Regions from separate parts of the Streptomyces sp. NPDC001604 genome, predicted to be linked through region 3. Evidence: riboswitches for the same ligand, from Rfam matches in the RefSeq annotation. Region 3 holds a riboswitch; each other region holds the start of a gene.
The links. Region 3 has a riboswitch for thiamine pyrophosphate ahead of thiO (glycine oxidase ThiO). Riboswitches for the same ligand answer to the same signal wherever they lie in the genome.
Positions count from the first base shown of each region.

Region 1: linked by a shared signal. The riboswitch ahead of ACFY1E_RS01220 (tetratricopeptide repeat protein) and the one ahead of thiO (glycine oxidase ThiO) in region 3 are both predicted to bind thiamine pyrophosphate.
Region 2: linked by a shared signal. The riboswitch ahead of thiC (phosphomethylpyrimidine synthase ThiC) and the one ahead of thiO (glycine oxidase ThiO) in region 3 are both predicted to bind thiamine pyrophosphate.
Region 4: linked by a shared signal. The riboswitch ahead of ACFY1E_RS23105 (thiamine ABC transporter substrate binding subunit) and the one ahead of thiO (glycine oxidase ThiO) in region 3 are both predicted to bind thiamine pyrophosphate.

Region 1 is NZ_JBIAUY010000001.1:252,523-259,528, reverse strand. It holds gene ACFY1E_RS01235 (MBL fold metallo-hydrolase) at 1-97, opposite strand, end outside; gene ACFY1E_RS01230 (aldehyde dehydrogenase) at 287-1,744, shown strand; gene ACFY1E_RS01225 (ferredoxin) at 1,749-2,021, shown strand; TPP riboswitch at 2,089-2,276, shown strand; gene ACFY1E_RS01220 (tetratricopeptide repeat protein) at 2,333-3,196, shown strand; gene ACFY1E_RS01215 (TetR family transcriptional regulator) at 3,216-3,866, opposite strand; gene ACFY1E_RS01210 (glycosyltransferase family 4 protein) at 4,077-5,483, shown strand; gene ACFY1E_RS01205 (class I SAM-dependent methyltransferase) at 5,477-6,211, shown strand; gene ACFY1E_RS01200 (prenyltransferase/squalene oxidase repeat-containing protein) at 6,208-7,006, shown strand, end outside.
Region 2 is NZ_JBIAUY010000002.1:681,182-688,187, reverse strand. It holds gene ACFY1E_RS08420 (metallophosphoesterase) at 1-616, shown strand, start outside; gene ACFY1E_RS08415 (hypothetical protein) at 810-1,679, shown strand; gene thiC (phosphomethylpyrimidine synthase ThiC) at 1,843-3,645, opposite strand; TPP riboswitch at 3,638-3,827, opposite strand; gene ACFY1E_RS08405 (YibE/F family protein) at 3,899-5,383, shown strand; gene ACFY1E_RS08400 (SsgA family sporulation/cell division regulator) at 5,536-5,973, opposite strand; gene ACFY1E_RS08395 (IclR family transcriptional regulator) at 6,071-6,898, opposite strand.
Region 3 is NZ_JBIAUY010000001.1:3,878-10,883, forward strand. It holds gene thiE (thiamine phosphate synthase) at 237-893, opposite strand; gene ACFY1E_RS00025 (Rv2175c family DNA-binding protein) at 1,073-1,444, opposite strand; gene ACFY1E_RS00030 (NAD(P)/FAD-dependent oxidoreductase) at 1,536-2,777, opposite strand; partial or broken gene ACFY1E_RS00035 (hypothetical protein) at 2,810-3,161, opposite strand; TPP riboswitch at 3,215-3,326, shown strand; gene thiO (glycine oxidase ThiO) at 3,324-4,478, shown strand; gene thiS (sulfur carrier protein ThiS) at 4,475-4,675, shown strand; gene ACFY1E_RS00050 (thiazole synthase) at 4,679-5,473, shown strand; gene pknB (Stk1 family PASTA domain-containing Ser/Thr kinase) at 5,592-7,006, shown strand, end outside.
Region 4 is NZ_JBIAUY010000008.1:146,985-153,990, forward strand. It holds gene ACFY1E_RS23090 (maleylpyruvate isomerase family mycothiol-dependent enzyme) at 43-840, opposite strand; gene ACFY1E_RS23095 (ABC transporter ATP-binding protein) at 851-1,885, opposite strand; gene ACFY1E_RS23100 (ABC transporter permease) at 1,886-3,487, opposite strand; gene ACFY1E_RS23105 (thiamine ABC transporter substrate binding subunit) at 3,532-4,611, opposite strand; TPP riboswitch at 4,699-4,806, opposite strand; gene rlmN (23S rRNA (adenine(2503)-C(2))-methyltransferase RlmN) at 4,830-5,936, opposite strand; gene ACFY1E_RS23115 (hypothetical protein) at 6,103-6,504, opposite strand; gene ACFY1E_RS23120 (SRPBCC family protein) at 6,701-7,006, opposite strand, start outside.

The sequences.
Region 1 (7,006 bases), 250 kb from region 3:
TGTCGACGACGTAGACCAGCGTATGGCCGAGCGGATTGTCCGGGATGGGGACCTGGATCGACCGGATGCCTCCGCCGTGGTCGTACACCTGCGTCATGGGCTCCCCAATCACCGCGAACCGGCCACGCTCCGGTCACTATAACTAGAACGCGTTTCGATGGGAGCCCAAGTCACCTGTCTGCGCGGTCAACTCGTGTGCGGCCCGTGGACTCCTCCGAGGGGAACTGGTATCAGTGCCGTATCTGATGAACCGTCAGAGACAGGCGCTCCGGGGAGGCAGTCGGCCATGACCGAGCTCGTGGAACACGGACAGCTGTTCATCGGCGGGGAGTTGACCGACCCCCTCGGCAAGGACGTCATCGAGGTGATCTCGCCGCACACCGAGGAGGTCATCGGGCGGGTGCCGCACGCCTCCCGGGAGGACGTCGACCGGGCCGTCGCCGTCGCGCGCCGTGCCTTCGACGAGGGGCCCTGGCCGCGGATGACCCTCGACGAACGGATCGAGGTCGTCACCCGCATCAAGGACGCGATCGCCGTACGGCACGAGGAGATCGCCCGCGTGATCTCCTCCGAGAACGGGTCCCCTTACTCCTGGAGCGTCCTCGCGCAGGCGCTCGGCGCGATGATGGTGTGGGACGCGGCCATCACCGTCGCCCGCGACTTCACCTACGAGGAGCGGCGCGACGGCGTGCTCGGGAAGATCCTGGTGCGGCGGGAGCCGGTCGGGGTCGTCGCTGCCGTGGTTCCCTGGAACGTCCCGCAGTTCGTCGCTGCCGCCAAGCTCGCGCCCGCGCTGCTCACCGGCTGCACGGTCGTGCTCAAGCCGTCGCCCGAGTCGCCGCTGGACGCCTACATCCTGGCCGACATCACCCGCGAGGCCGGCCTGCCCGAGGGCGTGCTGTCGATCCTGCCCGCCGACCGCGAGGTCAGCGAGTACCTGGTCGGCCACCCCGGGATCGACAAGGTCGCCTTCACCGGTTCGGTGGCGGCGGGCAGGCGCGTGATGGAGGTGGCGTCCCGCAACCTCACCCGCGTGACACTGGAGTTGGGCGGCAAGTCGGCGGCGGTCGTGCTGCCGGACGCGGACGTGGCCACCACCGTCGCGGGCGTGGTCCCGGCGGCCTGGATGAACAACGGCCAGGCCTGCGTGGCCCAGACCCGCATCCTGCTGCCGCGCTCGCGCTACGACGAGTTCGCGGAGGCCTTCGCGGCGGCGGCGAGCGCCCTGGTCGTCGGCGACCCGCTCGATGCGGCGACCCAGGTCGGCCCACTCGTCGCCAGGCGCCAGCAGCAGCGCAACCTCGACTACATCCGCATCGGCCAGGAGGAGGGCGCCAAGATCCTCACCGGCGGCGGCCGCCCGCCGGGCCTGGACCGCGGCTGGTACGTCGAGCCGACCCTCTTCGGCGACGTCGACAACTCGATGCGGATCGCCCGGGAGGAGATCTTCGGCCCGGTGATCTGTCTGCTCCCGTACGGCGACGAGTCCGAGGCCCTGAAGATCGCGAACGACTCCGACTACGGGCTCAGCGGCAGCGTGTGGACGGCGGACGTGGCACACGGCATCGAGGTCGCACGCCAGGTCCGCACCGGCACGTACTCGGTGAACACCTTCAGCCTCGACATGCTCGGCCCCTTCGGCGGCTACAAGAACTCGGGCCTGGGGCGGGAGTTCGGCCCCGAGGGCTATGGCGAGTACCTCGAACACAAGATGATCCACCTCCCGGCCGGCTGGGAGGGCTGAGCGGATGGGGACACCTCCCGCGAAAGCGGCTTCGAGCGTGCGGGCGGGCGACCGCTGGCACGTCGAGGTCGACCGCTCCCTCTGCATCGGCTCCGCCCAGTGCGTCCACCGCGCGACCGGGGCCTTCCGCCTCGACTCCGCCATGCAGTCGCACCCCGTCGAGCCGGAGACCGACGCCAACGAACGCGTCCTGGAGGCGGCGGAGAACTGCCCGGTGGAGGCGATCGTGATCACGTTGCTGGGGAGCGGTGAGCCGGTGTTTCCGCCGGAGGACTAGCGCCCGAAAAAGTACCATTTCAGGGGTTTCATTCCCGGTCTGATGTTCTATTCTGGGAATTGGCCTACGGGACGAGTGAGGGAGCCCGAACCGGAGTAGCCGATTCTGGCGTGAAGCAGTCAGTCCGCCGGGACCGACGTCGACGGTCCGGGCTGAGAGGCCGGAAGGCCGTGGATCGCGAGGTCCACGACTGAAAGGCGACCTCCACCACCTGAACCGGGTAACGCCGGCGAAGGGAACCCGTCTCGTAGGTCCTTTGTGTGCCCGCTACGCTCCTGCGGTCACCACAGGAGCGAGCAGGGCGGGGAAACGTGCGCAAGTCCGAGGCCGGACAGCTGATCAAGCAGGCCCGTGAGGCCTGGGGGGCCGAGGAGTGGCTGCGGGCCGCCGGCCTCTACGAGCAGGTGCTCGCCCATTTCCCGGACGAGAAACCGAGCGCCGACTGGTGGTACGACGCCGCGCTCGCCCACAAGTTCCTGCGGAACTGGGCGAAGGCGTACGAGCTCGGACGCGAGGCCGCCGCCCGGGCGCCGCGCGGCGAGGGCGACCCCGCGTACTGGAACCTGGGCATCGCCGCGACCAGCCAGCGCGACTGGGCGACGGCCCGCGACGCCTGGGCCGGCTTCGGCATCGACCTGCCCGACGGCGAGGGCGAGATCGTCGGCAGCTTCGGCAACGCCTGCGTGCGGCTCGACACCGGCGGCCGGCGCGAGGTCGTGTGGATCGAACGGCTGTGCCCGACGCGCGGGCGCGTGGTCAACGTACCCGTGACCGGAGGGCGGCGGTACGGCGAGATCGTCGTGCACGACGGCGAGCCGAAGGGAGAGCGGATCCTCGACGGCGTCACCTTCCCCGTCTTCGACGAACTGCTCCTCTTCGAGGCCTCCGAACTGCCCACCCTGGAAGTGACCGTGGCGGCCGGCGAGGCGGACGACCTGCGGGCCCTGCTCGACCTGTTCGGCGAGCACGACTACGGCGCCGAACCGGCCAGCAGCGTCCGCGTGCTCTGCGCCTGCTGCAGCGAGGGCACCCACCAGCAGGACCGCAGCCTGCCGGCGGGCGCCCAGACCGTGTCCCTCGCGGCCCCCGAGGAGGACGCCCGACGGCTGCTGACACAGTGGGCGGACGGCGCGGCGATAGGGCGGAGCTGGAGCGGGCTGGCGGCGGTCGGCTGAGACGGGCCGTTCGGTGCGGCTACGACGGCCTTTCGGACGCCGCCGGATCCGTCAGGTCGATCAGCCGGCACACCGTCTCGATGTCGATCTTGACCTGGGCGATGGAGGCGCGGCCCGAGAGCCAGGTGATCAGGGCCGAGTGCCAGGTGTGCTCGATGACCCGGACCGCGGAGAGCTGCTCGGGAGTCGGGTTCTCCAGGCCCATCGCGTCCAGGATGATCAGGGTGGTCTGGCGGGAGACCTGGTCCACCTCGGGCGACACGCTGCGGTCGGCGAAGGTCAGCGCACGCACCATCGCGTCGGCCAGATGCGGCTCGCGCTGCAGCGCACGGAACGCCCGCATCAGCGTCTCCGCGACCCGCTCGGCCGCCGTCTCGCCCTGCGGCGGCTTCTTCCGCAGCGTGCCGTGCATGTGCTCCAGCTGGTCCTGCATCGTGGCGACCAGCAGATGGATCTTGGACGGGAAGTAGCGGTAGAGAGTGCCCAGCGCCACCTGCGAGGACTCGGCCACCTCACGCATCTGCACCGCGTCGAAACCACCCCGGCTGGCCAGCTGCGCGCTCGCGTGCAGGATGCGCCGACGACGCGCCTCCTGCCGCTCCGTGAGGGGCGGGGAGGCCGGCTGCGAGGTACGTGCTTCCACCTTGGCCACCTTCGCTTGCGCAGGCATGGATCCCGTTCCGTGACAGTCGGTGAGGGCTGGTGATCGCACCGAGTTTGGCAGGGCCACCGCCGTGGCGCGAATCACCTGATCCACTGCTCACCGCGCCCCTACCTGCCGGTAGATTCAGAGCCTCCTGGACGATCAAGTCTGAAACTTGTTCTAGATTAGCGTCCCGGCGTAATCTCGCGGGACAGTGCAGGCAGAAGGGGGCCCAGAGTGACCGCTGAGGCCAGTCAGGCGGGTCCCCAGGAGGACCTCGCCGCCGACGGCGAGCGACCGCTCCACATCGCGCTCCTCACCTATAAAGGGAACCCGTTCTGCGGCGGCCAGGGCGTCTACGTCCGCCACCTCTCCCGCGAGCTGGCCCGCCTCGGCCACCACGTCGAGGTCATCGGCTCCCAGCCCTACCCCGTGCTCGACGAGGGCGAGGACTACGCCGGCCGCCTGAGCCTGACCGAGCTGCCGAGCCTCGACCTCTACCGCTCCCCGGACCCCTTCCGCACCCCGAAGCGCGACGAGTACCGCGACTGGATCGACGCGCTGGAGGTCGCGACCATGTGGACCGGCGGCTTCCCGGAGCCGCTGACCTTCTCCCTGCGCGCCCGCCGCCACCTCCGCGCCCGCCGCGGCCGTTTCGACGTCGTGCACGACAACCAGACGCTCGGATACGGACTGCTGGGCGATGTCGGCGCCCCCCTGGTGACCACCATCCACCACCCCATCACCGTCGACCGGCAGCTGGAGCTGGACGCCGCCGAGAACTGGCAGCAGCGCTGGGGCAAACGCCGCTGGTACGCCTTCACCCGCATGCAGAAGCGCGTCGCCCGCCGCCTGCCCTCGGTCCTCACTGTCTCCGGCACCTCGCGCGCCGAGATCATCGACCACCTCGGCGTACGGGACGACCGTATCCACGTCGTGCACATCGGCGCCGACACCGACCTCTTCTCGCCGGACCCGTCCGTCCCCGTGGTGCCCGGCCGGATCGTGACCACGTCCAGCGCCGACGTCCCGCTCAAGGGCCTGGTCTTCCTCGTCGAGGCACTCGCGAAGGTCCGCACCGAGCACCCGGACGCCCACCTCGTCGTCGTCGGCAAGCGCCCCACCGAGGGACCCGTCGCCCAGGCCATGGAGCGCTACGGCCTCGAAGGCGCCGTCGAGTTCGTCAAGGGCATCTCGGACGCCGAACTGGTCGACCTCGTCCGCTCGGCCGAGGTCGCCTGCGTACCGTCCCTGTACGAGGGCTTCTCCCTCCCGGCGGCCGAGGCGATGGCCACGGGGACGCCGCTCGTCGCGACGACCGGCGGCGCGATCCCGGAGGTCGCGGGCCGCGACGGCGAGACGTGTCTCGCGGTGCCGCCGGGTGACCCCGGCGCCCTGGCCGCGGGCCTCAGCCGCCTGCTCGGCGATCCGGAGCTGCGGCTACGGCTCGGCCGCGCCGGACGCGAGCGCGTCCTGCGGCACTTCACCTGGGCCCGCGCCGCCGAGGGAACGGTCGCCAGATACCGCGAGGCCATCACCGGCTCCCCGGCCCCGGCGCCCAGCGCGGCCCCACAGCCGAAAGCCGTCGTAGAAGCCGTAGAAGAACTAGCCGCCCCCCACCCCGAAAGCAGGGCCACGTGCTGACCGTCGACTTCTCCCGGTTCCCGCTCGCCCCGGGCGACCGCGTCCTGGACCTCGGCTGCGGGGCCGGCCGGCACGCGTTCGAGTGCTACCGGCGCGGCGCCCAGGTCGTGGCGCTCGACCAGAACGGCGAGGAGATCCGCGAGGTCGCGAAGTGGTTCGCCGCGATGAAGGAGGCGGGCGAGGCCCCGGCCGGCGCCACCGCCACGGCGATGGAGGGCGACGCCCTGGCGCTGCCCTTCCCCGACGAGTCCTTCGACGTCGTCATCATCTCCGAGGTCATGGAGCACATCCCGGACGACAAGGGCGTGCTCGCCGAGATGGTCCGGGTGCTCAAGCCCGGCGGCCGTATCGCCATCACTGTCCCGCGCTACGGCCCCGAGAAGGTCTGCTGGGCGCTGTCCGACGCCTACCACGAGGTCGAGGGCGGCCACATCCGCATCTACAAGGCGGACGAGCTGCTGGCCAAGATCCGCGAGGCGGGCCTCAAGCCCTACGGCACCCACCACGCGCACGCACTCCACTCCCCGTACTGGTGGCTGAAGTGCGCGTTCGGCGTCGACAACGACAAGGCGCTGCCGGTGAAGGCGTACCACAAGCTCCTGGTCTGGGACATCATGAAGAAGCCCCTGGCCACCAGAGTCGCCGAACAGGCCCTCAACCCCCTGATCGGCAAGAGCTTCGTGGCCTACGCGACCAAGCCCCACCTGCCCTCGGTGGACGCCCGGTGACCACTCCCCGGACAGAACACCTCGTCCTGCCCGGGGTCCTCACCGCCGAGCAGGCTGCCGCGACCGTCCGCGGCATCCTCGCCGTACAGCGGGAGGACGGCGCGATCCCGTGGTTTAGGGGACACCACCTGGACCCCTGGGATCACACCGAGGCCGCGATGGCCCTGGACACGGCGGGCGAGCACGAGGCCGCCGAGCGGGCCTACGAGTGGCTGGCACGGCACCAGAACACAGACGGTTCCTGGTACGCGGCCTACGCTGACGGCGACTTCGCGGACGTCACCGACCACGGCCGCGAGACCAACTTCGTCGCGTACATCGCGGTGGGCGTCTGGCACCACTACCTCTCCACGGGCGACGACACCTTCCTGGACCGCATGTGGCCGGCCGTCTACGCGGCCGTCGAATACGTGCTGCGGCTCCAGCAGCCCGGCGGACAGATCGGCTGGAAGGGCGAGGACGACGGGACCTTCACCACCGACGCCCTGCTGACCGGCTCCTCCTCCATCCACCACGCCCTGCGCTGCGCGCTCGCCGTCGCCGAACAGCGCGAAGAACCGCAGCCGGACTGGGAGCTGGCCGTCGGCGCCCTCCGCCATGCGATCCGCCGCCACCCGGAGCGGTTCCTCGACAAGGACCGCTACTCCATGGACTGGTACTACCCGGTGCTGGGCGGCGCGCTGACGGGTGCCGAGGCCAAGACCCGTGTGGAGGAGGGCTGGGACCGCTTCGTCGTCCCCGGCCTCGGGGTGCGCTGCGTCGTCCCCAACCCATGGGTGACCGGCGGCGAGTCGG
Region 2 (7,006 bases), on a different contig from region 3:
CGCGGCCGGCGGCTACTGCAAGGCGCTCATGGGCAACCACGAGCTGCTGCTGCTGGGCGCCAAGCGGTTCGGCGACACCCCCGTCAACTCCGGTGCGGGCACCGCCACCTTCCAGGCGGCCTGGCTGCTCAACGGCGGCCAGAAGACCGACATGGACCGCCTCCAGGACCACCATCTGCAGTGGATGGCCCGCCTCGACGCCGTCGAGGAGGTCGACGGCTATCTGCTCGTCCACTCGGACACCACCGCCTACCTCGACTACGGCGACTCGATCGAGGCGGTCAACGACACCGTCCGCGAAACACTCACGCGTAACGACGCCGACGAGTGCTGGGATCTGTTCCGCAAGTTCACCAAGCGGTTCTCCTTCCGCGACGAGGGCGGCGCAGACGCCGTACGCTCCCTGCTGGATACGTACGGCGGCACGCGGATTGTTCACGGTCACAGCCCCATTCCGTATCTGCTGGGCGAGGTCGGCTCCGAGGAGGGCGAGGACAGCGCGGGGCCCGTGGTCGAAGGACCGCACGTCTACGCCGAGGGACTCGCCATCGCGATGGACGGCGGAGTGACCATGGCCGGAAAGCTGCTGGTCCAGCAACTGCCACTGGATATCTGAACGTTCACAGGGCAGGCGTTCCCCCATGGCGGAACCGCGATAAACGGCGCAGGCCAGGGCCCAATTTCTTCAAACCCCCTGTCACCGTGTGCCGTCGCCGCTCTACCATCGGCTTATCCGTAGCAGGCTCCCCTCCGTTTCTGCCCGACGGCTCGTTGGCATGCGAGCCCCAAGCCCTACGGAGCATCGGGGGATGCACATGAACAGCGTTCCGCAGCACCTGCTGAGCGAGGACCGCCAGGAGTACGAGCGGGTCCTCGATGAGGCGCTGCGCTCCGCCCCAAACCGCCCGGAGCTTGCCGCTGTCGGCGAGCGGCTCAACCCCGAACAGCTGCGCACGATGGCGCTCAACGCCACCGCACTCATCACGGTGGCAGCGGCAGCCGAGTACCAGCATTACGTGAAGGTTCGCGAGGAACTGCGCCAGCCGGCGCCGTCCACCCCGCCGTCCACCCGTGAATCCGGCTCAGCGGAGCCGGGCGCGGGGGCGGTGGGGCTCGCCACCACCCTCGGCGAGGCCGCCGAGCCGGCCGGCGCGGGCGCCGTAGCCGTCGCCGCCGTCCTCACCCCCGTCCTCGCCGGAACAGCTGCGGTGATCTTCCTGCTCGTCGGGTACATCATCAAGTCGCTGGAGCCCAAACAGGTGTTCGGCAAGACCATGATCACCGCGGGTTGGGTGTTCGGTGCCATGACCGCGGCCGCGATCCTCGTCGCCGCTGTCGGGCTGCTGCTCACCGCCCTGCGCAACCAGCCCTCGCTCGAGTCCGGACCGTACGGCGAGCTGAGCGAGGAAGTGGCCCTGGCCAGGGAAGCCTGGCGCCAGGCACTCCTGGAGCGCGGCATCATGCCGTTCCTCAGGGAGGCACTCGCCGACCCCGGCACCGCCGCGGCGCTGCACACCGCCACTCCGCCGACGTCGACCAGCCGCATGCCCCACCTCGGCTACGACCGGCCGGGCTTCAGCAGCCCGGACGACGGCTCGACCCCCGGCCCGCGCCCGAGCTTCACCAGCCCGGACTACACCAGCCCGGACTTCGGGGGCCCGGAACACCAGCCGGAGTAACCGTCGGCTTGCGCCCCCCGCATCAGAAAGGCCCGTCAGGGCCCGCAGGGGGAGCGCAAGCCGAACACCGATTCCACCGACGGCTCCGCCCTACGGCACCTCACTCCGAAGAGCGGGACCGTCCTCCATGTCGGAGGAGCGGAGCCACTCACACCGGCTTACGTCAGTCCGCGATCGGCAGGTACACCCTGTTGCCCGCGGCCGCGAACTCCTTCGACTTCTCGGCCATGCCCTGCTCGATCTCCGCTCGGCTCCCGCCGTGTTCGCGGCGGATGTCCTGGGAGATCTTCATCGAGCAGAACTTCGGCCCGCACATCGAGCAGAAGTGGGCGGTCTTGGCCGGCTCCGCCGGGAGGGTCTCGTCGTGGAACTCCCGTGCCGTGTCGGGGTCCAGGGCGAGGTTGAACTGGTCCTCCCACCGGAACTCGAAGCGGGCGTCGGACAGCGCGTCGTCCCATTCCTGCGCCCCGGGGTGCCCCTTGGCGAGGTCGGCCGCATGGGCGGCGATCTTGTAGGTGATGACACCGGTCTTGACGTCGTCACGGTTGGGCAGGCCCAGGTGTTCCTTGGGCGTGACGTAGCAGAGCATGGCCGTGCCCCACCAGGCGATCATCGCGGCACCTATGCCGGAGGTGATGTGGTCGTATGCCGGCGCGACGTCCGTGATCAGCGGACCGAGCGTATAGAACGGAGCTTCATCGCAGATCTCCTGCTGAAGGTCGATGTTCTCCTTGATCTTGTGCATCGGGACGTGTCCCGGGCCCTCGATCATGGTCTGTACGTTGAAACGCTTGGCGATCCGGTTGAGTTCCCCGAGCGTGCGCAACTCCGCGAACTGCGCCTCGTCGTTGGCGTCCGCGATCGACCCCGGCCTGAGGCCGTCGCCCAGTGAGTACGTGACGTCGTACGCGGCGAGGATCTCGCAGAGTTCCTCGAAGTTCTCGTACAGGAACGACTCCTTGTGGTGCGCGAGGCACCACGCGGCCATGATGGAGCCGCCGCGCGAGACGATGCCGGTCTTCCGGTTCGCGGTGAGCGGGACGTACGGCAGACGGACGCCCGCATGGACCGTCATGTAGTCCACGCCCTGCTCGGCCTGCTCGATGACGGTGTCCTTGTAGATCTCCCAGGTCAGCTCCTCGGCCCGGCCGTCCACCTTCTCCAGGGCCTGATAGAGCGGCACCGTACCGATGGGGACGGGGGAGTTGCGCAGCACCCACTCACGCGTGGTGTGGATGTTGCGGCCGGTGGACAGGTCCATGACCGTGTCGGCGCCCCAGCGGGTCGCCCAGGTCATCTTCTCGACCTCCTCCTCGATGGAGGACGTCACCGCGGAGTTGCCGATGTTGGCGTTGACCTTCACCAGGAACCGCTTGCCGATGATCATCGGCTCGATCTCCGGATGATTGACGTTGGCCGGCAGTACCGCGCGGCCCGCCTCGATCTCCTGGCGGACCACCTCGGGCGAGACGTTCTCCCGGATGGCCACGTACTCCATCTCCGGCGTGATCTCCCCACGGCGCGCGTACGCGAGCTGCGTGACCGCCTTGCCGTCGCGACTGCGGCGCGGCTGGCGCGGCCGGCCCGGGAAGACCGCGTCGAGGTTGCGCAGACCGCCTCGTGGAGAGGTGTGCTTGATCCCGTCGTCCTCGGGACGGGCGGGACGGCCCGCGTACTCCTCGGTGTCACCGCGCGCGATGATCCAGTTCTCGCGCAGCGGGGCGAGCCCCCTGCGCACATCGGTGTCGACGAGCGGATCGGTGTACGGGCCGGACGTGTCGTACAGCGTGACCGACTGCCCGTTGGTGAGATGCACCTGGCGGACCGGCACTCGCAGATCGGGGCGTGAGCCCTCGACATACGCCTTGTGCCAGCCGATGGACTTCCCGGCCTCCTGGGACTGTTCGCCCTGAATGGGCTGTTCGTCCTGGCTGGAGGCAGGCGTGCGTGCGTCCTTGTTGGTCATGAGACCTACTCCCTACGCCGGCATTACCCGGTAACAGGTTCGGCGGTCGACGCAGCGGTTTCCGTCTGTCGACGTTTCGTGGGGAACATCACTCGACTTCGGTGATGTTCCACGTGAAACATCGCTGGGACGGAGGTCAGCGCCCTCTCAGCCCGGTGCTCCGAGCTCCCGCGTGTGCAAAGGTGCCTCCACGCTAGCGTCAATTCGGGCGCGCTGAACAGAGGGCCCCTGTCGTTCTTGCGATGATCTGGCGGTGACCACGACACATCAGCCCCCGTTCCCGCCTCCGGAGCCGCCCCCCGGGCACGGCTCCGGAGGCGGCAGCAGCCATGGCTCCGGGGCCGGGCACCACCACGGGCCGGGAGCCGGCGCGGGGCACGGTCACCAGGCCGGTGGCGGGCACGGGCGGGGGCACGGCCATGGTTCCGCCGGCGGGCACGGTCACTCGCACAGTCACGGTCCTGCGGCCCCCGTCTCCATGCACCTGCGCAAGGTCATCGCCGCCATCCTCATCCCTTTCGCCGCGGCCGTGGGGGTCGGGCTCGTGGTCCTGTGGCCCGGCGGCGCCCCGCCGCACCAGCGCACCGGTGTGGGTTTCGACCGGCAGACCCAGCAGGCAACGGTCGCCAAGGTCGTGAGCGTGAGCTGCAAGTCGGTGAACGCCTCGGGCGAGACTCCGACGGGGGACACCTCCACCGCCGAGGGCTCATCCGCCCAGCAGCAGGCGAAAGGCACCTGCAAGAAGGCGACGATCCGCGTCGACACCGGCAAGGACAAGGGCCGTACGTTCACCGAGATCGTGCAGCCCGACCAGTCACGGCAACTGCATGAGGGCGAGAAGGTCGTCGCCGCATACGAGCCCTCCGCGCCGAAGGACCTGCAGTACTCGGTCGCCGATGTGAACCGCCGCTTCCCCATGGCGCTGCTGGCCGGCATCTTCGCGCTCGCCGTCGTGGTCGTGGGACGGATGCGCGGACTGATGGCCCTGATCGCGCTGGCCGTCAGCTTCATGGTGCTGACCTTCTTCATCCTGCCCGCGATCCTGCAGGGCTCGGATCCGCTGCTCGTGGCGGTGATCGGATCGAGCGCCATCATGCTGATCGCGCTCTACATGTGCCACGGTCTGTCGGCCCGTACCTCCGTGGCGGTGCTGGGCACTCTGCTCTCGCTCGTCCTGATCGGCCTGCTCGGCTCCGAGTTCATCGGCTGGGCCGCCCTGACCGGCAACACGGACGACAACACCGGCCTGATCCACGGCCTGTACCCGTCGATCGACATGAGCGGCCTGCTGCTGGCCGGCGTCATCATCGGTTCGCTCGGTGTCCTCGACGACGTGACGGTCACCCAGACCTCGGCGGTCTGGGAGCTGCACGAGGCGAATCCGTCGATGGGCTGGCGGGGGCTGTACCGGGCGGGCATCCGTATCGGACGCGACCACATCGCATCCGTCGTCAACACCCTCGTCCTCGCGTACGCGGGCGCCGCGCTGCCCCTGCTGCTGCTCTTCTCCATCGCGCAGAGCAGTGTGGGGACGGTCGCCAACAGTGAACTGGTGGCGGAGGAGATCGTACGCACCCTGGTGGGCTCGATCGGCCTGGTCGCCTCGGTGCCGGTGACGACGCTGCTCGCGGCACTGGTGGTCGCGGCCGACCGTCCCGGACCGGAGCAGGCGGCGGGCACGGCGGGCGCAGCACCTGTTGCGGTGCGCTCGGGGCGGGGCAGACGGCGCAAGCGGTGAGGCGAGGGCCACTCAGGCACGCCTGAACAGACGGTCGGGGCGGTACCTGACTCCAGCCGCCGGGCACATGGAGACGTCGAGACATGGAGAAGCGTTACTGCGTCCTCCGCATCCCACGCAGAAGCGTTCCGGTCGGCCCCCGCGGTCCCGTTTCAGCCCGCGCTCTGCTCCTCCGCCAGGATGCGGTCCAGGGCCTCGTCGAGGTGGGCGTCGAAGTCGGCGAGGGAGCCCTCCTGGCCGAGTGGCACCAGTTTGTCGGTGCGGTCGAGGAACGCGATGAGCGACGCCGTGGACGCACGGAACAGTGCCTGGTCGCGGCCGACCTGAAGCCTGATCAGGACCTCTGCCAGGGAGTCCGGTTCGGCGGGTGAGACGCGCACATCTCCTTCCCCGCACGGCCGGCACACCCCGTCGATGAGCAGCTCACGGCCGAAGGCCCAGGTCACCGGCGCATCACCGGGAAGGTGGAAGGTCAGCCTCACGGCATAGGGATCACAGCTCTCGTAGCGCAGCTCCACCGGGATGCGGAAGGAGAGCTCCTCGGACACGAGAAAGCTCATCATGACCTCTGCCTGTACGGACTCGCGCATCGCCTACCCCGTCATGTGAAGCCGCCGGCTGGGAGTGATCCCCTGACACTGGTGGAATCTTGCTGAACGTACACGACAGATCACAAGGAGTGAGTTTTCAGATACTGATAGAGAGGGCGAGTGACCCCATCAGCCTTCCGATCTCGTTCTGCAGTTGCCGAGCCGCGGACATCAGCCGGTCGGCCTGATGCGAGGGCAGAGAAATGGCCATCGTCGCGGCCGTCGTCCCCACCGTGATCGGAATCGCGGCGCAGACCGTCCCCAGCGCGTACTCCTGCCGCTCCGTCACCGGCTCCATCCGCCGTGTTCGCTCGAGCCGCCGCAGCAGGGTGTGGTTGTCACGCACGGTGTACGGGGTGATGGACTGCACGGGGTAGCGGTCGAGGTGGTCGCGGCGGGCCGCGTCGTCCAGCTGGGACAGCAGACACTGGCCGATCGCATGCGCGTGTGCGGTCTCGCGGAAGTCGGCCCACTCCTCGACGGCCGGATTGCCCGGGGTGTCCGAGACGCACATGACCTCGATCTCGCCCTCCCGGTACACGGCGTAGTACACGGGCACACCGATCGCGTCCCGCCAGCCGGCGAGTGCGTCGGCAATCGTGCTGCGACGTTTCTGCTGGGCTCCGCTGCTGCTCAGTCGCACCGCCGCGTCGCCGAGGAAGAACAGGCCTTTGTCCCGGCGCAGATAGCCCTCGTGGACGAGGGTCCGCAACAGGTGGTACGCCGTCGGGAGCGCCAAGCAGGTCTCGCGGGCGAGCTGTTTGGCGGGGGCTCCGTGCTCGTGCCCCGCGACGCATTCCAGCAGGCGCATCGCGCGCTGGACGGATCCGATGAGGGTTGCGGACTGCGGCTGCGCCGGGGCGGTTTCCAGGGACGGTTGCACCGGTGGTGCGGTCAGGCGCGAGGATACGGGTGGTGCCGTCACGCGCTCCTGCGTGGAGGGGCCCGGCTGTTCAGGGGGCCTGATGCGGCGTCCGGGGGCTGGGGTGGGGGGTACGTGGGGGTCTGTGGGTGCGGTGTCTACCGTGGCCAA
Region 3 (7,006 bases):
GCAGGTTAGTCAGGGGGCGGCGACTCCCCCAACCGGATGGGGGACATTTGCCGGATTTGTCTATTTGTTGTCCACCTATCGGACAACCTGGCGGACATTTTTCGGACAACCCGTCAGACATTCCGTCCGACAAGCTGCCACACATTCCGTCGGACAACCTGCCGGATTCCCATAGGACAATCCTTCTGACGCCCATCGGACAATCTGCTGGACGCCGGACTCCGATCGGGCCTGCGTCACGCGCTCCGCAGCCGCTTCGCGAACTCCTGCGCCGCCGCGCCCGGGTCGTCGGCCTCCGTGATCGCGCGGACGACCACGACGCGGCGGGCGCCGGCCTCGAGCACCTGGTCGAGGTTGCCCAGGTCGATGCCGCCGATGGCGAACCAGGGGCGCTCGGTGCCCAGGGAGGCGGTGTACCGGACCAGGTCGAGACCGGGGGCGTGGCGGCCGGGCTTGGTGGGGGTCGGCCAGCAGGGTCCGGTGCAGAAGTAGTCGACGCCCTCCTGGGCGGCGGCAGCGGCGGCCTCGGACTCGGCATGGGTGGAGCGGCCGATGAGGACGTCCCCGCCGAGGATCGCGCGGGCCGCGGGGACCGGGAGGTCGCCCTGGCCGAGGTGGAGCACGTCGGCGCCCGCGGCGTGTGCCACGTCCGCGCGGTCGTTGACGGCGAGCAGCCTGCCGTGGCGGGCGCAGGCGTCGGCGAAGACCTTCAGGTGCTCCAGCTCCTCGGCGGCCTCCATGCCCTTGTCGCGCAACTGCACGATGTCGACCCCGCCCGCCAGGACGGCGTCCAGGAACTCCGGCAGGTCGCCCTGGCGCCTGCGGGCGTCCGTGCAGAGGTAGACGCGGGCGTCGGCGAGCTCGGCGTGTGCGGCGGTGGCGGTGTCGGGCATGACGAGGGTCCCCCGTGGGTGTCGTTCCTGGTCGGCGGCGTACGGGCGGCGGCCGGCCGCGGCCGTCGGTTGCTGCGGCCCGCACCGGTTTCTGCGGGCCGCACTCAGCCACGGCCGCGGCCCTGCCTGCGCGGACCCCGGCCCGTACGCCGGACGGTGTTCGGTTCAGCCTGTTCGGATCAGACGGCGAGCGCCTGGGCCCGGCGCTTCACCTCCGTACCGCGATTCTCGCTCAGCGCCTGCGCGGGGGTGCCGGGCAGGCTGTCGTCGGGGGTGAAGAGCCACTCGATCATCTCTTCGTCGGTGAAGCCGTCGTCCCTCAGGAGCGTCAGGGTGCCGGTCAGGCCCTTGACGACCCTCTGCTCGGCCGCGTCGATGAATGCGGCGGGCACGTGCAGAGCGCGGTTCTCACCTCGGCGTACGGCGATGAGCTGGCCCTCCTTGACCAGCTGCCGCACACGCGTCACCTCGACATCGAGCATCTCTGCGATGTCGGGCAGGGTGAGCCAGGCGGGGACGAGAGCATCGATCTTTGCGTCAATCTCGGTCACGGGGTCAAGCCTGCCATCCCGCACTGACAGTCGGAAGCCAGAAACGTCCGACCTGGGGCTTCACCCCCTGTCGTGGCCGCCCTTCTGCGTACTACGCCGTGGCCGTCTTCAGGGGCCGCGCCGGGTCCGCCAGCAGTTCGGGGTCCATCGGGGTGCCCGCCTCGATCAGCCGTCTGCCCTGCGCGAGGTCCCTCGGCCTGCCGACCGCCAGCAGGGCGACCAGGCGGCTCTCGCGCAGCCAGCAGACGGACCAGGCGGGGCCCGAGGGGTCGCCGCGCCACAGGGTCGTGTCGGCTGCGCTGTGATGGCCGGCGTACTGGACGAAGCGGCCGAACTGCTCGGACCAGAAGTACGGGACCGGGTCGTAGACCGCCGGGGGCTCGCCGGTGGCCTCGCCGATGATGTTCGCGGCCACCGTGCGCGGGCCCTGGAGGGCGTTGTCCCAGTGGTGGACCAGCAGGCGCTCGCCGTACCGTCCCGAGGGGAAGGAGGCGCAGTCGCCGACGGCGTAGACGTCCGGTGCCGAGGTGCGCAGGTGGGCGTCGGCCACGACTTCGCGGTTCGCGCCGAGTTCGATGCCGGCGCCGGCCAGCCAGGCCGTGGCGGGGCGTGCGCCGATGCCGACCACGACGGCGCCCGCGGGCAGCCGGTAGCCGTCGTCGAGGACGACCGCGCCGGGCTCGATGTGCGCCACGCGCGCGTGCGTACGCAGTTCGGCGCCCGCGTCGGCGTACCAGGCGGCCATCGGCGCGGCCACCTCGGCGGGCAGCGCACCGGCGAGCGGCCGGTCGGCGGCCTCGACGACGGTCACCGCGCAGCCCGCCTCGCGCGCGGCGGTGGCGAACTCCGCGCCGATCCAGCCCGCGCCGACGACCACGATGTCGTGCTGCCTGGCCAGCACGGGCCGCAGCCGCTCGGCGTCGTCCAGGGTGCGCAGCAGATGCACCCCGGGCACGCCCTCGGTGCCCGGCAGCGTCATCGGTTCGGCGCCGGTCGCGAGGACCAGGACGTCGTAGGGCACGGGTCCGGCCTCGGTGTCCAGCTCGTGCTCGCCGGGGCGCACGCCGAGCACCTCGCACCCCAGCCGCAGTTCGATGCCGAGCGCCTCGAAGTCGACGTCGAAGGCGGAGCCCTCGGACTTGCCGAGCAGCACGGCCTTGGACAGCGGCGGCCGGTCGTAGGGCTGATGGGGTTCGGCGCCGATCACCGTCACGGTGCCGGTGAAGCCCTGTTCGCGCAGGGCGACGGCCGTCTGGACACCCGCCATGCCCGCGCCGACGACGACCACGCGCCGCGCCGGTGACGTGCTTTCTTCCCGCGTCTGCTCGCTCACCTGATCACCATAGACAACTGACAATTCGTCAGTCAGGAGTCGTGTTCAGTGACCTGCTCCACAACACTGGTCCCGCTGCCCGACTGCGACTCCCACTCCCAGGTCTCCTCCAGCCGCACCCGCCCGTCCGGGAGCTCCACGACAGCCGAGACGCAGTGCCCCGAGGAGGTCGTCCCGTCACGCTTCAGCTGGACGTACCGGAAGTCCAGCCGGTCACCTGACCGAGTACCCACCAGATGCCCGCGCACGACGTCGCCGCCCGCGTACTCGGCCCAGATCTCGCAGCCCTGCTCGTGGTACCTGAACCCGGGTCCGGGTACCCACCTGACCTGGGGCCTGGTCGGCGACGGGAGCGAGGACGAGGCCGTCCAGGGAACGGGGCATGACGGAAGGCTCCCTTACAGAGGCGCGGCGGCTCGGGCTAGGGTGGCCAACGTACAAGCACTCGCGGGAGCCCGGACGCACCGGGCTGAGAGGGAGGCTGGCGGCCTCCGACCGTACGAACCTGATCCGGGTCATGCCGGCGAAGGGAGGGGCTGGACGCCCATGTCGTCACGTACGTCAGACGTCCTCGTCATCGGGGGCGGAATCATCGGCCTGGTCACGGCCTGGCGGGCCGCGCAGCGCGGTTTCGCCACGGCCGTCGTGGACCCCGAACCGGGCGGTGGGGCCGCCCAGGTGGCCGCCGGGATGCTGGCCGCGGTCACGGAACTGCACTACGGCGAGCAGACCCTGCTCGGCCTCAACCTGGAGTCCGCCCGCCGGTACCCGGCCTTCGCGGCCGAGCTCAGCGACCTCACCGGCCAGGACCTCGGCTACCGCCAGTGCGGCACGCTCGCCGTCGCCCTGGACGCCGACGACCGCGCCCATTTGCGCGAACTGCACGCGCTGCAGCGTGAGTCGGGCCTGGAGTCGGAGTGGCTGTCGGGGCGCGAGTGCCGACGCCTGGAGCCGATGCTCGCACCGGGCGTGCGCGGCGGCCTCCGGGTGGACGGCGACCACCAGATCGACCCGCGGCGACTGGCACGCGCGCTGGTGGCCGCGTGCGAGCACGCGGGCGTGGTCTTCCACCGCACCTGGGCCGAGCGTTTCCATGTCGTACGGGACCGGGCCTGCGGCGTCACCACGACCGACGGCACCGAGCTGGGCGCGGGCCAGGTGGTGCTGGCCGCAGGCAGCCTCAGCGGACGGCTGCCGGGCGTCCCGGACGACGTCCTGCCGCCCGTGCGGCCGGTGAAGGGGCAGGTGCTGCGGCTGACCGTGCCGAAGCGGTATGCGCCGTTCCTGAGCCGCACCGTGCGCGCCGTCGTCCGCGGCAGCCATGTCTACCTGGTGCCGCGCGAGAACGGCGAGCTGGTGATCGGCGCGACCAGCGAGGAGCTGGGCTGGGACACGACGGTCACCGCGGGCGGGGTGTACGAGCTGCTGCGCGACGCACACGAGCTGGTCCCCGGGATCACCGAGCTGCCGCTGACGGAGACGCGGGCCGGACTGCGCCCCGGTTCTCCGGACAACGCGCCCATGCTCGGCCCGACACAACTGCCCGGTCTGCTGCTGGCCACCGGCCACTACCGCAACGGCGTCCTGCTCACCCCGGTCACCGGCGACGCCATGGCGCACGTCCTGGCCACCGGTGAACTCCCGGAGGAGGCACGCCCGTTCACCCCCAAGCGTTTCGCGCTCCTGGAGCAGCCCGCATGAACATCTCCGTCAACGGAGAGCCCAGGGAGTTCGCTTCCGGCACGGCTCTCGACACCGTCGTACGCGCGCTGACCCCGGCACCCTCCGGAGTGGCCGCCGCCCTGAACGAAACCGTCGTCCCGCGCGCGCAGTGGCCGTCGACGTCCCTGCGTGAGGGGGACCGCGTCGAGGTCCTCACCGCCGTCCAAGGAGGCTGACCCATGGCCGACGACCCCTTTGTCATCGGCGGTACGTCCTTCACGTCCCGCCTGATCATGGGCACCGGCGGTGCCCCCAGCCTCGATGTCCTCGAGCGGGCGCTGGTGGCGTCCGGCACGGAGCTCACGACGGTCGCTATGCGGCGCGTGGACCCCTCGGTGCACGGCTCGGTGCTGTCCGTCCTGGAGAAGCTCGGCATCCGGGTGCTGCCGAACACGGCGGGCTGCTTCACCGCCGGGGAGGCCGTGCTGACCGCCCGCCTCGCGCGCGAGGCGCTCGGCACCGACCTGATCAAACTTGAGGTGATCGCCGACGAGCGCACCCTGCTGCCGGACCCGATCGAGCTGCTGGACGCGGCCGAGACCCTGGTCGACGACGGTTTCACCGTGCTGCCGTACACCAACGACGACCCCGTCCTCGCCCGCAGGCTGGAGGACGTCGGCTGCGCGGCGATCATGCCGCTGGGTTCGCCCATCGGCTCCGGGCTCGGCATCCGCAACCCGCACAACTTCCAGCTGATCACCGAGCACGCGCGCGTGCCGGTGATCCTGGACGCGGGCGCCGGCACGGCCTCGGACGCGGCGCTCGCGATGGAGCTGGGGTGTGCGGGCGTGATGCTTGCCTCAGCGGTGACGCGGGCGCAGGAGCCGCAGCTGATGGCCGAGGCCATGAAGCACGCCGTGGAGGCGGGCAGGCTCGCGTACCGGGCGGGCCGCATCCCGCGCCGTCATTTCGCGGAGGCGTCCTCGCCGCACGAGGGGCGTGCGCACCTGGATCCCGAACGCCCCGCGTTCTGAACGCGCGTTCGACAGGATCCGGAAGCCGGTGCGACCTCCGTCACAGCTCGGCTGCAGTCCCGCTCCGATCTCACCCGAACCGGCAGCCCTGTCAGTCACGGCTCGTACACTCACCTGCGTGGATACGACCCTTCAGGACCCTCTGGTCGGGCAGGTGCTCGACGGGCGCTATCGCGTGGACGCGCGGATCGCGGTCGGCGGGATGGCCACGGTCTACCGGGCCCTGGACACCCGCCTCGACCGCGTGCTCGCGCTCAAGGTGATGCACCCCACGCTCGCGGCCGACGGGACCTTCGTCGACCGGTTCATCCGCGAGGCGAAGTCGGTCGCAAGGCTCGCCCACCCGAACGTGGTGCAGGTCTTCGACCAGGGCACCGACGGGTCGTACGTCTATCTCGCCATGGAGTACGTCGCCGGGTGCACCCTGCGTGACGTGCTGCGCGAGCGCGGGGCGCTGCAGCCGCGCGCCGCCCTGGACATCCTGGAGCCGGTGCTCGCCGCGCTCGGCGCCGCGCACCGTGCCGGGTTCGTGCACCGCGACATGAAGCCGGAGAACGTGCTGATAGGGGACGACGGCCGGGTCAAGGTCGCCGACTTCGGCCTGGTGCGGTCCGTGGACACGGTCACCAACACCACCGGCAGCGTCCTCGGCACCGTCTCCTACCTGGCTCCCGAGCAGATAGCGCACGGCACGGCCGACCCCCGGGTCGACGTGTACGCGTGCGGTGTCGTCCTGTACGAGATGCTGACCGGCGACCGGCCGCACGGCGGGGACTCTCCGGCAACGGTCCTCTACAAGCACATCCACGAGGACGTCCCGCCGCCGTCGGCCGCCGTGCCGGGGCTGGCGCACCGACTGGACGAGCTGGTCGCCTCGGCGACCGCCCGCACCCCCGACCTGCGCCCGCAGGACGCGGTGGCGCTGCTCGCGCAGGCCCGCGAGGTGCGCGCCGCGCTCAGCGCGGACCAGCTGGACGCGCTGCCGCCGCAGGCCTTCGCCGCGGACCATCGGAACATCTCCGAGGACCGTACGAGCGTGATCCCGCGCGCGCTGACGGTGCCGCGTCCGCTGCCGGTGAACGAGGACGACGGCGGGATCCACCGCACCAGCCTGCTGGAGACTCCCCCGCCGCTGCCGCCGCGGCGCCGTGGCGCGCGCTCCCGGCGCGGTCCGCTCGCGGTCCTCGTCGCCGTACTGCTGATCCTCGGGGTCGGCACGGGCGTGTGGTACATCAACTCCGGCCAGTTCACCAAGGTCCCGTACGTGCTGGCGAAGACCCAGACGCAGGCCACCCAGCAGCTGCAGAAGGCCGGCCTCGACCTCGGCGCGGTCAAGCACGCGTACAGCGACACGGTGCAGCGGGGCACGGTCATCAGCTCGGACCCCTCACCCGGCACCCGCATCCGCGACAACGGGTCGGTGGCGCTCACCATCTCCGACGGCCCGGAGACCGTGCGGGTGCCCGACGTGTCGGCGCGGACGCTGGCCGAGGCGAGGGCCCGGCTGAAGAAGAGCGGGCTGGAGCCGGGCAT
Region 4 (7,006 bases), on a different contig from region 3:
CCGCGGCCCGTCCCCGTATCCCGGGGGACGGGCCGCGGTCGTTCAGCCGAAGCTCGCCCGCTCCAGCCAGAACTCCAGCAGCTCCCGGTCGCCGAGGATCTCCAGCTCCGGGCTGTCCAGGGGCAGTCGGCGGTAGAAGGCCAGCAATACGGAGGTGAGCGGTCCGCGCAGGGCTACGGTCGCCTTCTCATGGCCGCGGCGCCAGCCGACGCCGTCCTCCCCGATCTCCACGATCCACTCGGCGTTCAGCCCGGGCCCGGTGTCGGTGGCATGCAGATGGATACTGCGGGCGGATCCCCGCAGCTCCTTGGCGGCCTCGTGCGGGTTCGTGCGCTGGATGTACTCCACGATCTCCAGCCACTCGTCGATCGCGTCCGCGGCGATGTCGGGGGCCACTTCGTACGGCAGGCCCGCGGCGAGCGTGGCGTCGGCGCGGTGCACGGTGATCTCGTGGGCCATGCGACGGGCCCAGAAGCCGGCGGTCTGGGGTTCCGCCCAGCCCCACACCTTCGCGTCGGGCCCGGCCTCGCGCAGCGCGGCCACCGCCAGCTCGCCGGCCTCGGCAAGCCAGGCGTCGAGGGCGGCGGCGTCACCCGTGGCCTCGGGGCCGTCGCCGCGCGGCACGTCTTCGTCGGGGATGTTCTCCTGCGCCCGGGTGCGCACCAGCGTCCCCGACCAGCGCAGGGCTCCGCCCATGTGCAGGACGAGCATCTCCAGGGTCCAGTCCGGGCAGGTCGGCACGGTCGCGGTCAGATCGGCGCCGCTCGTCACCACCGCCCTCAACTGCTCCACCTGGTGGGCGATCTCGTCGCAGTAGCGATCATGCTCAAGAAGTGTCATCCCGCGCACCCTATGCGGGATGTCCTCCACCGAGCACCACGATTTCCGCCGCGTCGAACTCCACCCCGACCGCGTCGCCTACCTCCGGCGCCTCCCGCAGCGCCACCGCCGCCTCGAGCCGCGGTGCCTCCTCCGGCTGCACCTGTACGGCGACATGGGTGCCCTTGAAGGTGCGTGCGGCCACGGTGCAGCGCAGGCCCTCGTCGGCGGGGACGAGCCGGACTCCGGCGGGCCGCACGAGCAGTGTGCGCGTGCCCTGCGGGGCGTCCTGGGGCACCGGCAGCTTGCCCCAGGGGGTGTCCGCGGCCTCGCCGCTCACCATGCCCTCGACCACGTTGTCGAAGCCGAGGAACCGGGCCACGAACTCGTCCGCGGGACGCTGCCACACCTCCAGTGGCGTACCGGACTGGGCGATCCGCCCGTCCCGCATCACCACGACCCGGTCGGCGAGCGCGAAGGCCTCGCCCTGGTCGTGCGTCACGGCGAGGACGGTGGTCCCCAACCGCCCGAAGAGTTCCCGGAGTTCGACGACGAGGCGCTCCCGCAGCGAGCGGTCGAGCTGGCCGAGCGGCTCGTCCAGCATCAGCAGCCGTGGGCGCGGCGCCAGCGCACGGGCCAGTGCGACGCGCTGCTGCTCACCGCCGGAGAGCGAGGCGACGGCCCGGCGTACGGCACCCGGCAGCCCGACGAGGTCCAGCAACTCCCGTACCCGCTCGTCCTGTTGAGGGCGCCCGGCGCCGTGCATGCGCAGCCCGAAGGCGACGTTGCCGCCCACGTCCCGCTGCGGGAACAGCTGGTGGTCCTGGAACATCAGGCCCACCTCCCGCTTGTGCGCGGGCACGCCCGACTGGTCGCGTCCGTCGAGCAGCACCCGCCCCGAGGACAGGGGCTGGAGCCCGGCAACCGCCCTCAGGAGCGTCGACTTGCCGCTGCCGCTGGGCCCGAGCACGCACACGATCTCGTGTTCGGCGACATCGAGGCCGACGGCGTCGAGCACGGCCCGCCCGCCGAACCGTACGGTCGCGTCCTCAAGGCTCAGCAGCATCTAGAACTCCCCGCTCCGGTCGGTGCGCAGCCGCTCGAGGACCAGCAGCGCCACCGCGCACACCACCATCAGAATCGTCGAAAGGGCCATCGCCTGGCCGTAGTTGAGATCGCCCGGCCGGCCCAGCAGCCGCGCCACGGCGACCGGCAGCGTCGGGTTGTCCGGCCGCGCGATGAACACGGTCGCCCCGAACTCCCCCAGGGACACCGCGAACGCGAACCCGGCCGCGATCAGCAGCGCCCGCCGCACCATCGGCAGGTCGACCTCCCGCCACACCCGCCACGGCGACGCCCCGAGCACGGCCGCCGCCTCCCTGAGGCGCACGTCCACGGCCCGCAGCACCGGCAGCATGGTCCGTACGACGAAGGGGGCGCCCACCAGCGCCTGCGCGAGCGGCACCAGGATCCATGAACTGCGCAGATCCAGCGGCGGCTTGTCCAGCGCGATCAGGAACCCGAAGCCGACGGTCACGGCGGAGACGCCCAGCGGCAGCATCAGCAGCGCGTCGAAGCCACGGACCAGCCGGCCCGCGTCCCGGCGCGCGAGCGCCGCGGCGGCCAGACCACCGATCACCACGGCGATCGCGGTCGCGGCGAGGGCGTACTGGAGCGAGTTGCCGACGGCCTGGATCGGCGGTACGAGGAAGGTCCCGCCGTCGTCGTGGGTCAGCGCCCGGTAGTAGCCGAAGCCGGAGGCGCCGAGGGACCGCTGCACCAGCACGGCCAGCGGCAGCACGAGCAGCACGAGGACCGTGGCGAGGACCCCGGCCAGCAGCGCCCACTGCCCGGCCCCGCGCGGCCGCCGCGCCGTGACGTTCGCGTCCACCAGCCGCAGGGCGCTCTCCCGCCGCCGTACGGTCCAGGCGTGCACGGCGAGGATCGCGCCGACGGCGACGAACTGGACGATCGTGAGCACGGCGGCGGTGGACAGGTCGAAGATCTCCGAGGTCTGCCGGTAGATCTCGACCTCGAGGGTGGAGAAGGCCGGGCCGCCGAGGATCTGCACCACGCCGAAGGAGGTGAAGGTGAACAGGAAGACCATCAGCGCGGCGGCGGCGACGGCGGGCCCGAGCGCCGGCAGGGTCACCTTCCGCCAGGCCCGCAGCGGCGACGCGCCCAGCATCCGCGCCGCCTCCTCCTGCCGTGGGTCGAGTTGCGCCCACAGGCCGCCGACGGTCCGTACGACCACGGCGTAGTTGAAGAAGACATGCGCCAGCAGGATGGCCCACACGGTGGTGTCCAGCCGTACGCCCCACAGCTCGTCGAGCAGTCCCCCGCGCCCGACCAGCGCCAGGAACGCCGTACCGACCACGACCGTCGGCAGCACGAAGGGGACGGTGACGACGGCCCGCAGCACCTGCTTGCCGGGGAAGTCGAGGCGCGCGAAGACATACGCGCCGGGGAGCGCGACCAGCAGCGTGAGTGCCGTGGAGGCGAGCGCCTGCCAGGTGGTGAACCACAGGACGTGCCGGATGTCCGACTGTGTGACGACGTCCGCGATCCGCCCGAACTGCCACTTCCCGTCGACCTTGAGCCCGCGCGCCACGATGGCGGCGACGGGCCAGGCGAAGAAGGCGGCGAAGAACGCGACCGGCACGGCCATCAGGCCGAGCCGCACCGCGCTCCCCGTGCGCCTATGGCGGACGGCTACTTCAGTACGAGTGACGTCCACGACTTGACCCACTGGTCACGGTTGGCGGCGATCCTGCTCGGGGTCATGGTCTCGGGGTCCTTGGCCGGCTGTCCGTACTTCACGAACTCCGGCGGCACCTTGGCGCCCTCGATCACCGGGTAGACGAACATGTTGAGCGGCATGTCCTCCTGGAACTCCTTGCCGACCAGGAAGTCGATGAACGCCTTCCCGCCCTTGGTGTTCCCGGCGTTGCTGAGCAGCCCGGCGTACTCGATCTGCCGGAAGCAGGTGCCGTACGACGTTCCGATGGGCGCGGTCTTCGGCTTGGGGTTGCCGTAGATGACCTCGGCGGGCGGTGAGGAGGCGTAGGAGACGACGAGCGGTCGGTCCGCCTTGGCCTTCTTGCCGCCCGCGGACCCCGAGAACTCCTCGTTGTAGGCCTGCTCCCAGCCGTCGACGACCTTCACGCCGTTCGCCTTGAGCTTCTTCCAGTAGCCCTGCCAGCCGTCGTCGCCGTACTTGGCGGCGGTGCCGAGCAGGAACCCCAGGCCGGGCGAGGAGGTGGAGGCGTTCTCGGTGACGAGGAGGTTCTTGTACGCGGGCTTGACGAGATCGTCGAACGACTGGGGCGGTGCCAGCTTGTGCTTGCTGAAGTACGCCTTGTCGTAGTTGACGCAGATGTCACCGGAGTCGATCGGGGTGACCCGGTGCTTGGCCTGGTCGACCCGGTACTGCGCCTGGATCCGGTCCGCGCCCTTCGCCTCGTACGACTGGAACAGCCCGTTGTCGAGCGCCCGCGAGAGCAGGGTGTTGTCGACGCCGAAGAAGACGTCGCCCTGCGGGTTGTCCTTGGTGAGGATGGCCTTGTTGACGGCCTGCCCGGCGTCGCCGCTCTTGAGGACCCTGACCTTGTATCCGGACTGCTTCTCGAAGTCCGCGAGGACGCTCTTCGAGACGGCCCACGAGTCGTGGCTGACGAGGGTGACGGTCTTGGAGCCGCCGGAGCCCGCGCTGCCGGACGACGACGAACCGCACGCGGACAACGTGACGAGACCGAGGCCGACCGCGGCGGCCACGAACGTCTTGGTGTGCACTGAATTCCTCCTGGCTGACCAGGAAGAGACGCGGCCCTGCCCGGGACCGCCGGAGAAGTCCGCCGGCTCCCGGGCAGGGCGCAACAGCTCGAGTGAAGACCGAACTTCCTACCCAGAATGACCTGGGCAAGGTTCAGAGGGTCTGCGGCCCGGTTGCCGCACTCTCAGCGCTGTGGCGCTCCCCTGTCGGAATATGAAGATGTACGTACGGGCTCAGGTTACCGCTCGGTGGCCGCGAGCTGGCCGCAGGCCCCGTCGATCTCCTGCCCCCGGGTGTCCCGGATCGTCACCGGCACACCGTGCGCGGCGATGGCTTCGACGAAGGCCTTCTCGTCCTCGGGCCGGGAGGCGGTCCACTTCGAGCCGGGTGTCGGGTTCAGCGGGATGAGGTTGACGTGCACGGGCTTGCCGCGCAGCAGCCGCCCGAGCCGGTCACCGCGCCACGCCTGGTCGTTGATGTCGCGAATGAGCGCGTACTCGATGCTGAGCCGCCGCCCGCTCTTCTCGACGTACTCGAACCCGGCGTCGAGGACCTCGCGCACCTTCCACCGTGTGTTGACGGGGACGAGGGTGTCGCGCAGCTCGTCGTCCGGCGCGTGCAGCGAGATGGCGAGCCGGCACTTGAAGCCCTCGTCGGCGAACCGGTGGATCGCTGGCACAAGGCCGACGGTCGAGACGGTGATGCCGCGCTGCGACAGCCCGAGCCCGTCGGGGGCGGGATCGGTGAGCGCCCGGACGGCCCCGACCACCCGCTTGTAGTTGGCGAGCGGCTCACCCATCCCCATGAAGACGATGTTCGAGAGCCGCGCAGGCCCTCCGGGCACCTCTCCGTCCCTGAGCGCCCGCATCCCGTCCACGATCTGGTGCACGATCTCGGCGGTGGACAGATTCCGGTCGAGCCCGGCCTGCCCGGTCGCACAGAACGGGCAGTTCATCCCGCAGCCGGCCTGCGAGCTGATGCACATGGTCACCCGGTCCGGGTAGCGCATCAGCACCGACTCGACGAGCGTCCCGTCGAACAGCCGCCACAAGGTCTTGCGCGTCGTCCCCTGGTCGGTCGACAGATGCCGTACGACCGTCATCAGCTCGGGAAGCAGCGCCTTCTGCAGCTTGCCGCGCGAACCGGCCGGGATGTCGGTCCACTCCGCCGGGTCGTGCGCATACCGCGCGAAGTAGTGCTGCGACAGCTGCTTGGCACGAAACGGCTTCTCGCCGATCTCGGCCACCGCTTCCTTGCGCTCGGCGGGCGTGAGATCGGCAAGATGCCGCGGCGGCTTCTTGGCTCCGCGGGGGGCGACGAAAGTGAGTTCTCCGGGCTTAGGCATGGCTGTACCAGTGTCGCAGATCCAATTGGGTGACCTGGGGCTGCGGGCCGGGGCACCTGTCGTTGGTGGTCGTGACCATGGTGAACATCAGGCTCCCGCAGGTCAGAGCATGCTGTACCGCAGCCCGGGGCGGCCTGCCTGGACAGGGCAGTGTGATGGCCGGCGCTCAGTCTCCTTCGGGTGAGCCGTCGGGCCTGTCCGTGCGCATGAGAATGCCGGGGCAGTCCGAATCGACTTCGCCCGTGTAGTGGTTTGGCCAGAAGTAGCGACTGGTGCGCGGCAGCGGCACCTCCACCAGTCGGCCGTCGTGCATCATCCACAGGCCGAAGCAGTCATCTTCCTCGTCGTGGATCAGTACCTGTACGGAGTGCGGGGAGGGCCACGGCTGCGACTCCAGGTCATCCAGCAGTCCGACCCAGCTACTCCGTCGCACGAACTCGGCGACCCAGCCATGCCCGGCAGCGGCGAATTGTCCAGACCACTTACGGTTGGGGTCGGGCCGGGTCAGCGGTTCCATGACCTCTTCTGCATTGCCGGCCAGCACGATGACCTCGGCGATTCTGCTCATGGCTGAGTATCACCGCAGGTCCGGGAGGAACCGCAAGCGAGTTCCCCGTTGGAATCCGCCATCCGCCATCCGCAAGCGGCACAGGCCCTCGATCCACGCCGCTGGTGCAGGTCGGGGGCCTTTTGATGCCGGATCACTGCCAGTTCTCCGGGCTCAGGGAGCCCTCCAGGAAGCCGGGGACGGATAAAAGGCCTGCCTAGGCGGTGGTGTGCTCCAGCTTGTCCTTGAGCAGTTGCTCGTTGCGCGGCATCTCCTTGCGGACCTGCGGGCGGACGACCAGCGGGAGCAGGATCTTGCCGATGCCGTGTCCCTCGAAGTCGAGGTCCATGGTGACGTGGGTACGGCGGCCGTCGTCGATGGGCGTGATCTCGCCGTGGAAGTTGCCCCTGACCGGGCCGTCGATCCCGCGCACGGTCCAGGAGCGCTGCGGCTCGAACTGGGTGCACTCCATGGTCATCGGGATGTCGCGGCGGCCCACATGGCGGGTGACGCGGACCCGGGA